Variovorax terrae: one gene and its partners. The protein of the gene in region 3 interacts with the protein of the main gene of each other region in a pairwise test. Links are inferred from orthologs where the notes say so. Each region holds a gene or a part of one and is shown on either strand. Other genes may lie near its edges.

Region 1 (3,139 bases), on a different replicon or contig from region 3:
CGCCGGGGCCGTTGACGATGCAGCCCATCACGGCCACCTTCATCTTCTCGACGCCCGGGTACTTGGCGCGCCAGACCGGCATCTGCGCGCGCAGGTAGTCGTCGATCTGCTTGGCCAGTTCCTGGAAGGTGGTGCTGGTGGTGCGGCCGCAGCCCGGGCAGGCCGTGACGCTGGGCACGAAGCTGCGCAGGCCCAGGGCCTGCAGAATCTCGGAGGCGATCACCACTTCCTGCGTGCGCGATTCGCCCGGCTGCGGCGTGAGCGAGACGCGGATGGTGTCGCCGATGCCTTCCTGCAGCAGGATGCCGAGCGCCACCGACGACGCCGCCGTGCCCTTGGTACCCATGCCGGCCTCGGTCAGGCCCAGGTGCAGCGCATAGTCGCAACGGCGGGCCAGCTCGCGGTAGACCGAGATCAGGTCCTGCACGCCGCTGACCTTGCAGCTCAGGATGATCTGGCGGCCGTCCATGCCCATCGATTCGGCGAGTTTGGCGGAGTCGATGGCCGAGGTGATCAGCGCCTCGTACATCACCGACTTGGCGTCCCAGGGCTCGGCGCGCTGGCTGTTGGTGTCCATCAGGCTGGCCAGCAGCTCCTGGTCGAGGCTGCCCCAGTTGACGCCGATGCGCACCGGCTTGTTCCAGCGCACCGCGGCTTCGATCATCTGGCCGAACTGGCGGTCCTTCTTGTCGCCCTTGCCCACGTTGCCGGGGTTGATGCGGTACTTGCTCAGCGCCTCGGCGCAGGCCGGGTAGTCGGTCAGCAGGCGGTGGCCGTTGTAGTGGAAGTCGCCGATCAGCGGCACGTCGATGCCCATGCGGTCGAGCTGCTCGCGGATGTAGGGCACCTGGGCGGCGGCCTCGGGCGTGTTGACGGTGATGCGAACCATCTCGGAACCCGCGATCGCGAGCTCTTTGACCTGGATGGCGGTGCCGATGGCGTCCACCGTGTCGGTGTTGGTCATGGACTGCACGCGCACGGGCGCATCGCCGCCGACCGTGACGACACGGGAACCCCAGGCCACGCTGGACTGGCGGGAGCGCCGCGCCTTGGGCGCTGCCGGTTCGATGGGCAGGCAGGGTTCCATCACTTCACCTCGAAACGTGCCACGTTGTCGCGGGCCAGGGGCACGAGATCCAGCGGCTTGCCGCGCACTTCCACCTGGGTGGAGTCGGCCCGGCCGACGATGACGGACAGCGGCAGCGCACCGGAGGCGCCGACGGTCTCGCCGGACGCCATGATCCTGCGCAGCGGCACCGTGCCCTTGGCATCGGTGACCTCGACCCAGGACTCGCCGCGGGCCTTGAACACCACGATGCCGGAGGTTGCTGCGGGCATGGCGGCCGCGGCGACGGCCGGCGGCGCGGCGACGGCCGCAGACGCCGATGGCAGCGGAGCACCCGCCGTAGAGGCCGCCGCAACGGCGGGCGCAGCAGGCGTGGCCGCTGCCGGGAGTTTGGACTGCCCCGCGCCGGCCTCGGCTTCATCGGGGAGCCGGGCCGCGGCAGGGAGCGCTGCCGCCGCCGCAGCGGCGGAGTCCGCCACGGCCGGCAGCGGCTGCTCGGGCACCGCGGCCGCCACAGGCGGCTCATCGCGCGGCGCCGGCATGGCAGGCAGGAGCAGCAACACCAGGGCCGCCAGCAGCAAGGCCAGCACGGCCAGCAGGCCCGGCCGCGACAGCGAGCCCCACAGGCTGGGGCGCGGGGCATCGCTGGGCGCGCGGTAAGGCGCGTTGAGGCCGGACTGATCGAGCTTCAGCAGCGGCGCGCCCAGTTGCGGCAGCCGGTCCAGAATGGGCGCAGGGTCGGCCTTGAGCGTGCGGCAGACGCTGGACGCCAGGGCGCGAACGAACACGGCGTCGGGCAGCAGGTCGAGGCGGCCCGCTTCCAGCGCCTCCAGTTTCTTCACCGGCACCTTGAGCGACACCGCCAGCGCGGCGATATGCAGGCCCGCGGCTTCCCGCGCCTGGCGCAGCAGCGCCCCCGCCGCCACGGCGGATTCCATCACCGGCGTCAGGGCTGCGGACGGGTCCGCCATCGAGGCAGCAGACTCATTCATCGAAAGTCCCCCGATCGTACGCCGCGAGTTCCTTCGATTGGGGATAGCGCTTCTTGAGCTGCTCCACCAGTTGCTGCATGGCTTCACGGTTCTCCATGCGTCGCTCCACCTTGACGCCCAGCCACAGCGACTCGGCATTGGCCAGTTCGCTGTTGTTCAGGCGCCGGATGTAGAACTGGGCGCGCGTGAATTCGCTGCGCTGGTACAACAGCAGGGCCAGGTTGTAGCCGGTCACCGGGTTGGCGGCGTCGAGCTCGTAGGCGCGCGACAGGCTGCGCTCGGCCTCCTCGCGCTTGCCGGCCCGGGCCTGGCACAGGCCCTGGGTCATCAGGGTCTTGGCCCGGTCGCCGTAGGTGGGGTTGGTCAGGACCTGGGCGAATGCCTGGTCGGCCTCGCTGTAGCGGGCCTGCTGGCACATCAGCCAGCCGTAGTTGTGCAGGGCATTGGCATCGCGCGGATTCAGCGAAATGGCCCGGCGAAAGCTGTCTTCCGCCATGCGCGCGTCGTTCAGGCGCATGTAGACCAGGCCGCGCAGGCTGTAGGCGTCGGCAAAGCTGGGGTCGGTGGCGATCGCCTGCTTGAGCTCGTCCAGCGCCACTGTGGTCTGGCCCTGCTCGAAATAGCCGGTGGCCAGCTCCAGGCGGATGCGCGCACGCTTGCGGGCCTCGGGCTCGTCGGAGTTCGTCACCAGGTCGGCGTGGCTGTCAGAGGCGCCCGGCCCCGAGGAATGGGACGCGCAGCCCGCCAGCCCTCCCAGCGAGACGGCGGCCAGCCATGCCCAGAAAAACCATTGCCTGGCGTGCTCCCACCCCACAGCGGACCTTTTCATGCCTCAGCTCTCCTTGGTAGCGGCCAGTGCGCCGGCCGGTTTCAACATCACGGTGCGCTGCCTAGTGATGCGTTCGCCCACGCGGGTGCGGTCTTTCACGTCCCCGGCGAGCTGGCCGCAAGCGGCATCGATATCGTCGCCGCGGGTTTTGCGCACGGTCGTCACGATACCAGCATCACTGAGGATTTTGGCGAATGCCACCACGCGGCTGTGGGGCGAGCGCGTCAGTCCGGAGGCGGGAAAAGGATTGAA
Region 2 (3,076 bases), on a different replicon or contig from region 3:
CGCTGTAGGCCGCCAGCAGCGGCTTGCCGATCAGATAGAGGTCGCCCATGGCGTCGAGGATCTTGTGCTTGACGAACTCGTCGTCGTAGCGCAGGCCGTCGCTGTTGAGCACCTTGTAGTCGTCCATCACGATGGCGTTGTCCAGCCCGCCGCCCAGGGCCAGGCCGTTGGCGCGCATCATCTCCAGGTCCTTGGTGAAGCCGAAGGTACGCGCGCGCGCGATGTCGCGCGTGTAGGAGCCCGAGCTCAGGTCGAACTCCACGCGCTGGCCGGTGGAGTCGACCACGCGGTGCGCGAAATCGATCTCGAAGCTGAGCTTGTAGCCGTGGTACGGATCGAGCCGGGCCCACTTGAGGTGGTCGCCCTGCCCCTCGCGCACCTCGACCGGCCGGGTCACGCGAATGAAGCGCCGGGGCGCCTTCTGCAGCTCGATGCCGGCGCTTTGCAGCAGGAACACGAACGACGCCGCCGAGCCGTCCAGGATCGGCACCTCCTCGGCGGTGATGTCCACGTAGAGGTTGTCGATGCCGAGCCCGGCGAATGCCGACATCAGGTGCTCGACCGTCTGCACCTTGGCGCCGCCCATCGAGATGGTGGAGGCCAGGCGCGTGTCGTTGACCGCCAGCGCCGAGATCGGAATGTCCACCGGCTCGGGCAGGTCCACGCGCCGGAACACGATGCCCGTGTCCGGCTGCGCGGGCCGCAGCGTGAGCTCCACCCGCTGGCCGCTGTGCAGGCCGACGCCGACGGCCTTGGTCAGGGATTTGAGGGTGCGTTGCTGGAGCATGCCCATGATTTTATTCGGGAGAGCGCTGTCTGCAGCGCTCAGCTAGATGGATTCTGGCTATCCACACCATTGCCGCCCCAAGGGCCCGCGCAGCGCGGCCCGTTCGCGGCCACCGCGGAACCGGCTATGCCGGGCCGCTGGTGGCGCCCCCTCGAGGGGGAAGCGGCCGCAGGCCGCTTCGGGGGTGGTCGATCAATCCGCCTGCTTGCGCAGGAAGGCCGGGATCTCGAAGTCGTCCATGCCGCCCGAGGCCAGCGCGTCGACCTTGGCCGCCGCCTGGGTGCGGTTGGTGCGCCACACGCTGGGCACGGCCATGCCGTTGTAGTCGGGCTGGGCCATGCCGCCCCCCATCGCCGCCGCGCCGGGACCGCCGACGGTCGCGTTGACGGTCGGCACATGGAACGGCACGTTGTCGGTGCCGGTGCGCAGCACCTGCAGCGGCGGCGCGGTGCGGCGCGCGCCCTGGCGCGACAGGCCGGTGGCCACCACGGTCACGCGGATCTCGTCGCCGAGGTCGTCGTCGTAGGCCGTGCCGTAGATCACATGCGCGTCGGGCGAGGCATAGGCGCGGATGGTGTTCATCGCGAGCTTGGACTCGCTGAGCTTCAGCGAACCCTTGGCCGCGGTGATCAGCACCAGCACGCCCTTGGCGCCCGACAGGTCGATGCCTTCGAGCAGCGGGCAGGCCACGGCCTGCTCGGCAGCGATGCGCGCGCGGTCCGGGCCGGCCGCCACGGCCGTGCCCATCATGGCCTTGCCGGGTTCGCCCATCACGGTGCGCACGTCCTCGAAGTCGACGTTCACATGGCCGGGCACGTTGATGATCTCGGCGATGCCGCCCACGGCGTTCTTGAGCACGTCGTTGGCATGGGCGAAGGCCTCGTCCTGGGTGATGTCGTCGCCCAGCACCTCGAGCAGCTTCTCGTTGAGCACCACGATCAGCGAATCGACGTTGGCCTCGAGCTCGGCCAGGCCGTTGTCGGCATTGGTCATGCGGCGGCCGCCTTCCCAGTCGAACGGCTTGGTGACCACGCCCACGGTGAGGATGCCCATCTCCTTGGCGATGCGCGCGATCACCGGTGCGGCGCCGGTGCCGGTGCCGCCGCCCATGCCGGCGGTGATGAACAGCATGTGCGCGCCGTCGATGGCCTCGCGGATGTCGTCCGCCGCCGCTTCCGCCGCGTCGCGGCCCTTGTCGGGCTTGCTGCCGGCGCCCAGGCCGCTCTGGCCGAGCTGGATGGTCTTGTGCGAGGAGCTGCGGGCCAGGGCCTGCGCGTCGGTGTTGGCGCAGATGAATTCCACACCCTGCACATGGCGCTCGATCATGTGCCCGACCGCGTTGCCGCCGCCGCCGCCCACGCCGATCACCTTGATCTGGGTGCCCAAATTGAATTCCTCTACTTCAATCATTTCGATGCTCATGTTCTTACTCCTGATTTTTCCTGAATAGTGCAGTTGCCATGTAATTGCGTTGGGGTGCGTCATGAACGTTCATGACGGCGGATCGGTGCACCGCCATCGCCAGTGAGGGCTGCCGCGCGCGAGCCAGAGTTTGTGTTTCATGGTCAGAAGTTCCCCACGAACCAGTCCTTGACGCGGCCCATGGCGGTTTTCATGGAGCCGTTCTTCTGCGCCACCTTGAAACCGCGCAGGCGCGCCAGGCGCGCCTCCTCGAGCAGGCCCATCACGGTGGCCGCGCGCGGCTGGGCCACCATGTCCGACAGCGCGCTCGCATACTTCGGGATGCCGCGGCGCACCGGCTTGAGGAAGATGTCCTCGCCCAGCTCCACCATGCCCGGCATCACGGCGCTGCCGCCAGTGAGCACGATGCCCGAGGACAGCACTTCCTCGTAGCCCGATTCGCGCACCACCTGCTGCACCAGCGAGAAGATCTCCTCGATGCGCGGTTCGATCACGCCGGCCAGCGCCTGCTTGCTCAGCATGCGCGGGCCGCGGTCGCCCAGGCCCGGCACTTCCACCTGCTGCTCGGGGTCGGCCAGCAGCTGCTTGGCGTAGCCGGCCTCGACCTTGATGTCCTCGGCGTCCTTGGTAGGCGTGCGCAGCGCCATCGCGATGTCGCTGGTGATCAGGTCGCCCGCGATCGGGATCACGGCCGTATGGCGGATCGCGCCGTTGGTGAAGATCGCCACGTCGGTGGTGCCGGCGCCGATGTCCACCAGCGCCACGCCGAGCTCGCGCTCGTCCTCGGTCAGAACCGCCAGGCTCGAGGCCAGCGGGTTGAGCATGAGCTGGTCCACGTCGAGGCCGCAGCGGCGCACGCACTTGATG
Region 3 (3,027 bases):
GAGCCCATCGCGAACTCGTCGCAGTTGAGCTTTCCGAGCGTGACCATGCCGGCCTCCGCCAGCTTGCGCACCACCGTGCTGTCGAACGGCGAGCGGTAGCCCTCCAGCATCTTCGAGCCGGCGGTGGTGGGAAAGTCGGTGGTGACGAAGATGTCCTTGTGCGCCAGCGGCACGCCCTCGAGCGCGCCGGCCGTGCCCGCGGCGATGCGCGCATCGGCCGCACGCGCCTGCGCCAGCGTGGCGTCTTCGTTCGTCGCGAGAAAGGCGCCCAGCGCCTCGTGCGTCTTCATGCGCGCGAGAAAGTGCTGCGCCGTCTCGACGGCGGAGACCTCGCGCCCGCGCAGCTTCGCGGCGAGCTGCGCCACGCCCAGTTCATGCAGTGCCCGGCCGGTGCTCATTCGATCACCTTCGGCACGAGGAACAGGCCGCGTTCGACCGCGGGCGCGCTTCGCTGGTTGGCTTCGCGCTGGTCGGGCTCGCTTGCCACATCGTCCCGCAGGCGCAGCGCGATGTCCTGGATGGCGGCCACCGGATGCGCCAGCGGCTCGATGCCGGTGGTATCCACAGCGCGCATCTGCTCCACGATGTCGAAGAAGCCGTTGATTTGCGTGAGCATGCGCTCGCTTTCGCTGGGGCTCAGCTCCAGCCGCGCCAGATGGGCGATGCGCCCGATATCGGAAGAAGTCAGTGACATGACGGGTGATGAGTCGAAACCGGGTGTAACCAGCGCCTTTTAGAGTGCTGCCCGACAAGTTATTCACAGGGGATGGGGTATTATCCCGCCTTTGACGCAACGGCTGCAAAACAGCCGGTATTTGCACCAAAAATGACGATTTCGCCCCCCTGCTGACCCATTTCACATGGCGACGGCCCGCCGAAGCGCAGGCCGTGCCCGAGAGGACTGTAATGTTTGGAGCATTCCGTCGGTACTTCTCCACCGACCTTGCCATCGACCTTGGTACTGCCAACACCCTGATTTTCGTCCGCGACAAAGGCATCGTTCTCGATGAGCCTTCGGTCGTCGCCATCCGCCACGAAGGCGGCCCCCAGGGCAAGAAAACCATCCAGGCCGTCGGCCACGAGGCCAAGGCCATGCTCGGCAAGGTGCCGGGCAACATCGAGGCGATCCGCCCGATGAAGGACGGCGTGATCGCCGACTTCACCGTCACCGAGCAGATGCTCAAGCAATTCATCAAGATGGTGCATCCGCGCGGCGTGCTCAAGCCCAGCCCGCGCATCATCATCTGCGTGCCCTGCGGCTCGACCCAGGTCGAGCGCCGCGCGATCCGCGAATCCGCCCTGGGCGCGGGCGCTTCCGAGGTCTACCTGATCGAGGAGCCGATGGCCGCCGCGATCGGCGCCGGCCTGCCGGTGAGCGAGGCCAGCGGCTCGATGGTGGTGGACATCGGCGGCGGCACCACCGAGGTCGGCGTGATCTCGCTCGGCGGCATGGTCTACAAGGGCAGCGTGCGGGTGGGCGGCGACCGCTTCGACGACGCCATCATCAACTACATCCGCCGCAACTACGGCATGCTGATCGGCGAGCCCACGGCCGAGGCCATCAAGAAGAACATCGGCTCCGCCTTTCCCGGCTCCGAGGTCAAGGAGATGGAAGTCAAGGGCCGCAACCTCAGCGAGGGTGTGCCGCGCTCCTTCACGATCTCCAGCAACGAGATCCTCGAGGCGCTGACCGACCCGCTCAACAACATCGTCTCGGCCGTCAAGAACGCGCTGGAGCAGACCCCGCCCGAGCTCGGTGCCGACATCGCCGAACGCGGCATGATGCTCACCGGCGGCGGTGCGCTGCTGCGCGACCTCGACCGCCTGCTGGCCGAGGAAACTGGCCTGCCGGTGCTGGTGGCCGAGGACCCGCTAACCTGCGTGGTGCGCGGCTGCGGCATTGCACTCGAGCGCATGGAGCGCATGGGCAGCATCTTTACCTCGGAGTGACGTGAAGCCAGTCCACCGGCCGCGGCCCCGCCACTTCGTGGCGATGCCCGGCCCGGCCGCCGGTTGACTGGAGAGGACCACCATGCCATTGGGCACCCTGGACCGCACGCCCCCGCCCTTCTTCAAGCAGGGCCCGTCGGCCCTGTCCAAACTGATGTTCTTCAGCGCGCTGGCGCTGCTGCTGATGGTGGCCGATGCGCGCTTTCGCGTCACGCAGCCGCTGCGCGCGGCGGTGGCCACCGTGCTCTATCCGATTCAATGGCTGGCCCTGCGCCCGGTGCAACTCGCGCGCCAGGGCGGCAGCTATTTCGAGGCGCTGCAAAGCGCCCAGGGCGAGGAACAGGCGGCGCGCCGCAAGCTGGCCCTGCAGTCGCAGCGCGCCAACCAGGTCGAGCAGCTGGCGCAGGAGAACGAGCGCCTGCGCAAGCTGCTGGCCCTGCGCGAGCAGGTGACCACGCCGGCCCAGGCCGCCGAGGTGCTGTACGACGCGGCCGACCCCTACACCCGCAAGGTGATCATCGACAAGGGGCTGGCCCAGGGCATCGAGGCCGGCTCGCCGGTGCTCGACGAGTCCGGCGTGCTGGGGCAGGTCACGCGCGTGCATCCGCTGGTCAGCGAGGTCACGCTGGTGATCGACCGCGACCAGGCCATCCCCGTGCTGAACACCCGCACCGGCGCGCGCAGCGTGGCCTACGGCGACCCGACCGGCCTGGCCGGCGGCGGGCTGGAGCTGCGCTTCATGGCCGGCAATGCCGACGTGCAGTCGGGCGACCTGCTCACCACCAGCGGCGTGGACGGCGTCTACCCGCCGGGCCTGCCGGTGGCCAAGGTGGACAAGGTGGAGCGCCGCGCCGACTCGGCCTTTGCCCGCATCCACTGCGTGCCGCAGGCGCTGGTGCAGGGCGCGCGCTACGTCATGGTGCTGAGCCCGGTGTCGGCGCAGATTCCCGAGCGCCCGCCGGGCGATGCCGCGCGCGAAACGGCGCGCAAGGGCCCGCGCAAATGAACCGCACCGGAGGCACGCCATGATCATGCGACCGGGCCAGCAGCTGCTGCTGCCGGCCAACCCGGTGTTCA

Evidence for each region.
Region 1: the proteins of MMF98_RS19550 (region 3) and MMF98_RS10115 interact in binary tests that used the Escherichia coli proteins (3 or more experiments, as listed by UniProt). The link is inferred for Variovorax terrae from one-to-one orthologs.
Region 2: the proteins of MMF98_RS19550 (region 3) and ftsZ interact in binary tests that used the Escherichia coli proteins (3 or more experiments, as listed by UniProt). The link is inferred for Variovorax terrae from one-to-one orthologs.

What each region holds. Positions count from the first base shown.
Region 1 is NZ_JALGBI010000001.1:2,141,929-2,145,067, forward strand. The notes cover bases 73-3,059. They hold MMF98_RS10115 (helix-turn-helix domain-containing protein), read right to left. Parts: upstream 2,059-3,059; coding sequence 1,087-2,058; downstream 73-1,086. Other genes in these bases: ispG (flavodoxin-dependent (E)-4-hydroxy-3-methylbut-2-enyl-diphosphate synthase), read right to left, coding at 73-1,087; pilW (type IV pilus biogenesis/stability protein PilW), read right to left, coding at 2,051-2,887; rlmN (dual-specificity RNA methyltransferase RlmN), read right to left, coding at 2,891-3,059. In the rest of the region: more of ispG, read right to left, coding at 1-72; more of rlmN, read right to left, coding at 3,060-3,139.
Region 2 is NZ_JALGBI010000001.1:451,606-454,681, reverse strand. Bases 95-3,018 are described here. They hold ftsZ (cell division protein FtsZ), read right to left. Parts: upstream 2,210-3,018; coding sequence 980-2,209; downstream 95-979. Other genes in these bases: ftsA (cell division protein FtsA), read right to left, coding at 2,353-3,018; lpxC (UDP-3-O-acyl-N-acetylglucosamine deacetylase), read right to left, coding at 95-787. Also shown: more of lpxC, read right to left, coding at 1-94; more of ftsA, read right to left, coding at 3,019-3,076. UniProt on the Escherichia coli protein: Essential cell division protein that forms a contractile ring structure (Z ring) at the future cell division site. The regulation of the ring assembly controls the timing and the location of cell division.
Region 3 is NZ_JALGBI010000003.1:39,120-42,146, reverse strand. The notes cover bases 54-2,928. They hold MMF98_RS19550 (rod shape-determining protein), read left to right. Parts: upstream 54-906; coding sequence 907-1,950; downstream 1,951-2,928. Other genes in these bases: mreC (rod shape-determining protein MreC), read left to right, coding at 2,033-2,928; gatC (Asp-tRNA(Asn)/Glu-tRNA(Gln) amidotransferase subunit GatC), read right to left, coding at 395-694; gatA (Asp-tRNA(Asn)/Glu-tRNA(Gln) amidotransferase subunit GatA), read right to left, coding at 54-398. Outside these bases: more of gatA, read right to left, coding at 1-53; more of mreC, read left to right, coding at 2,929-2,956; rod shape-determining protein MreD, read left to right, coding at 2,976-3,027. UniProt on the Escherichia coli protein: Forms membrane-associated dynamic filaments that are essential for cell shape determination. Acts by regulating cell wall synthesis and cell elongation, and thus cell shape.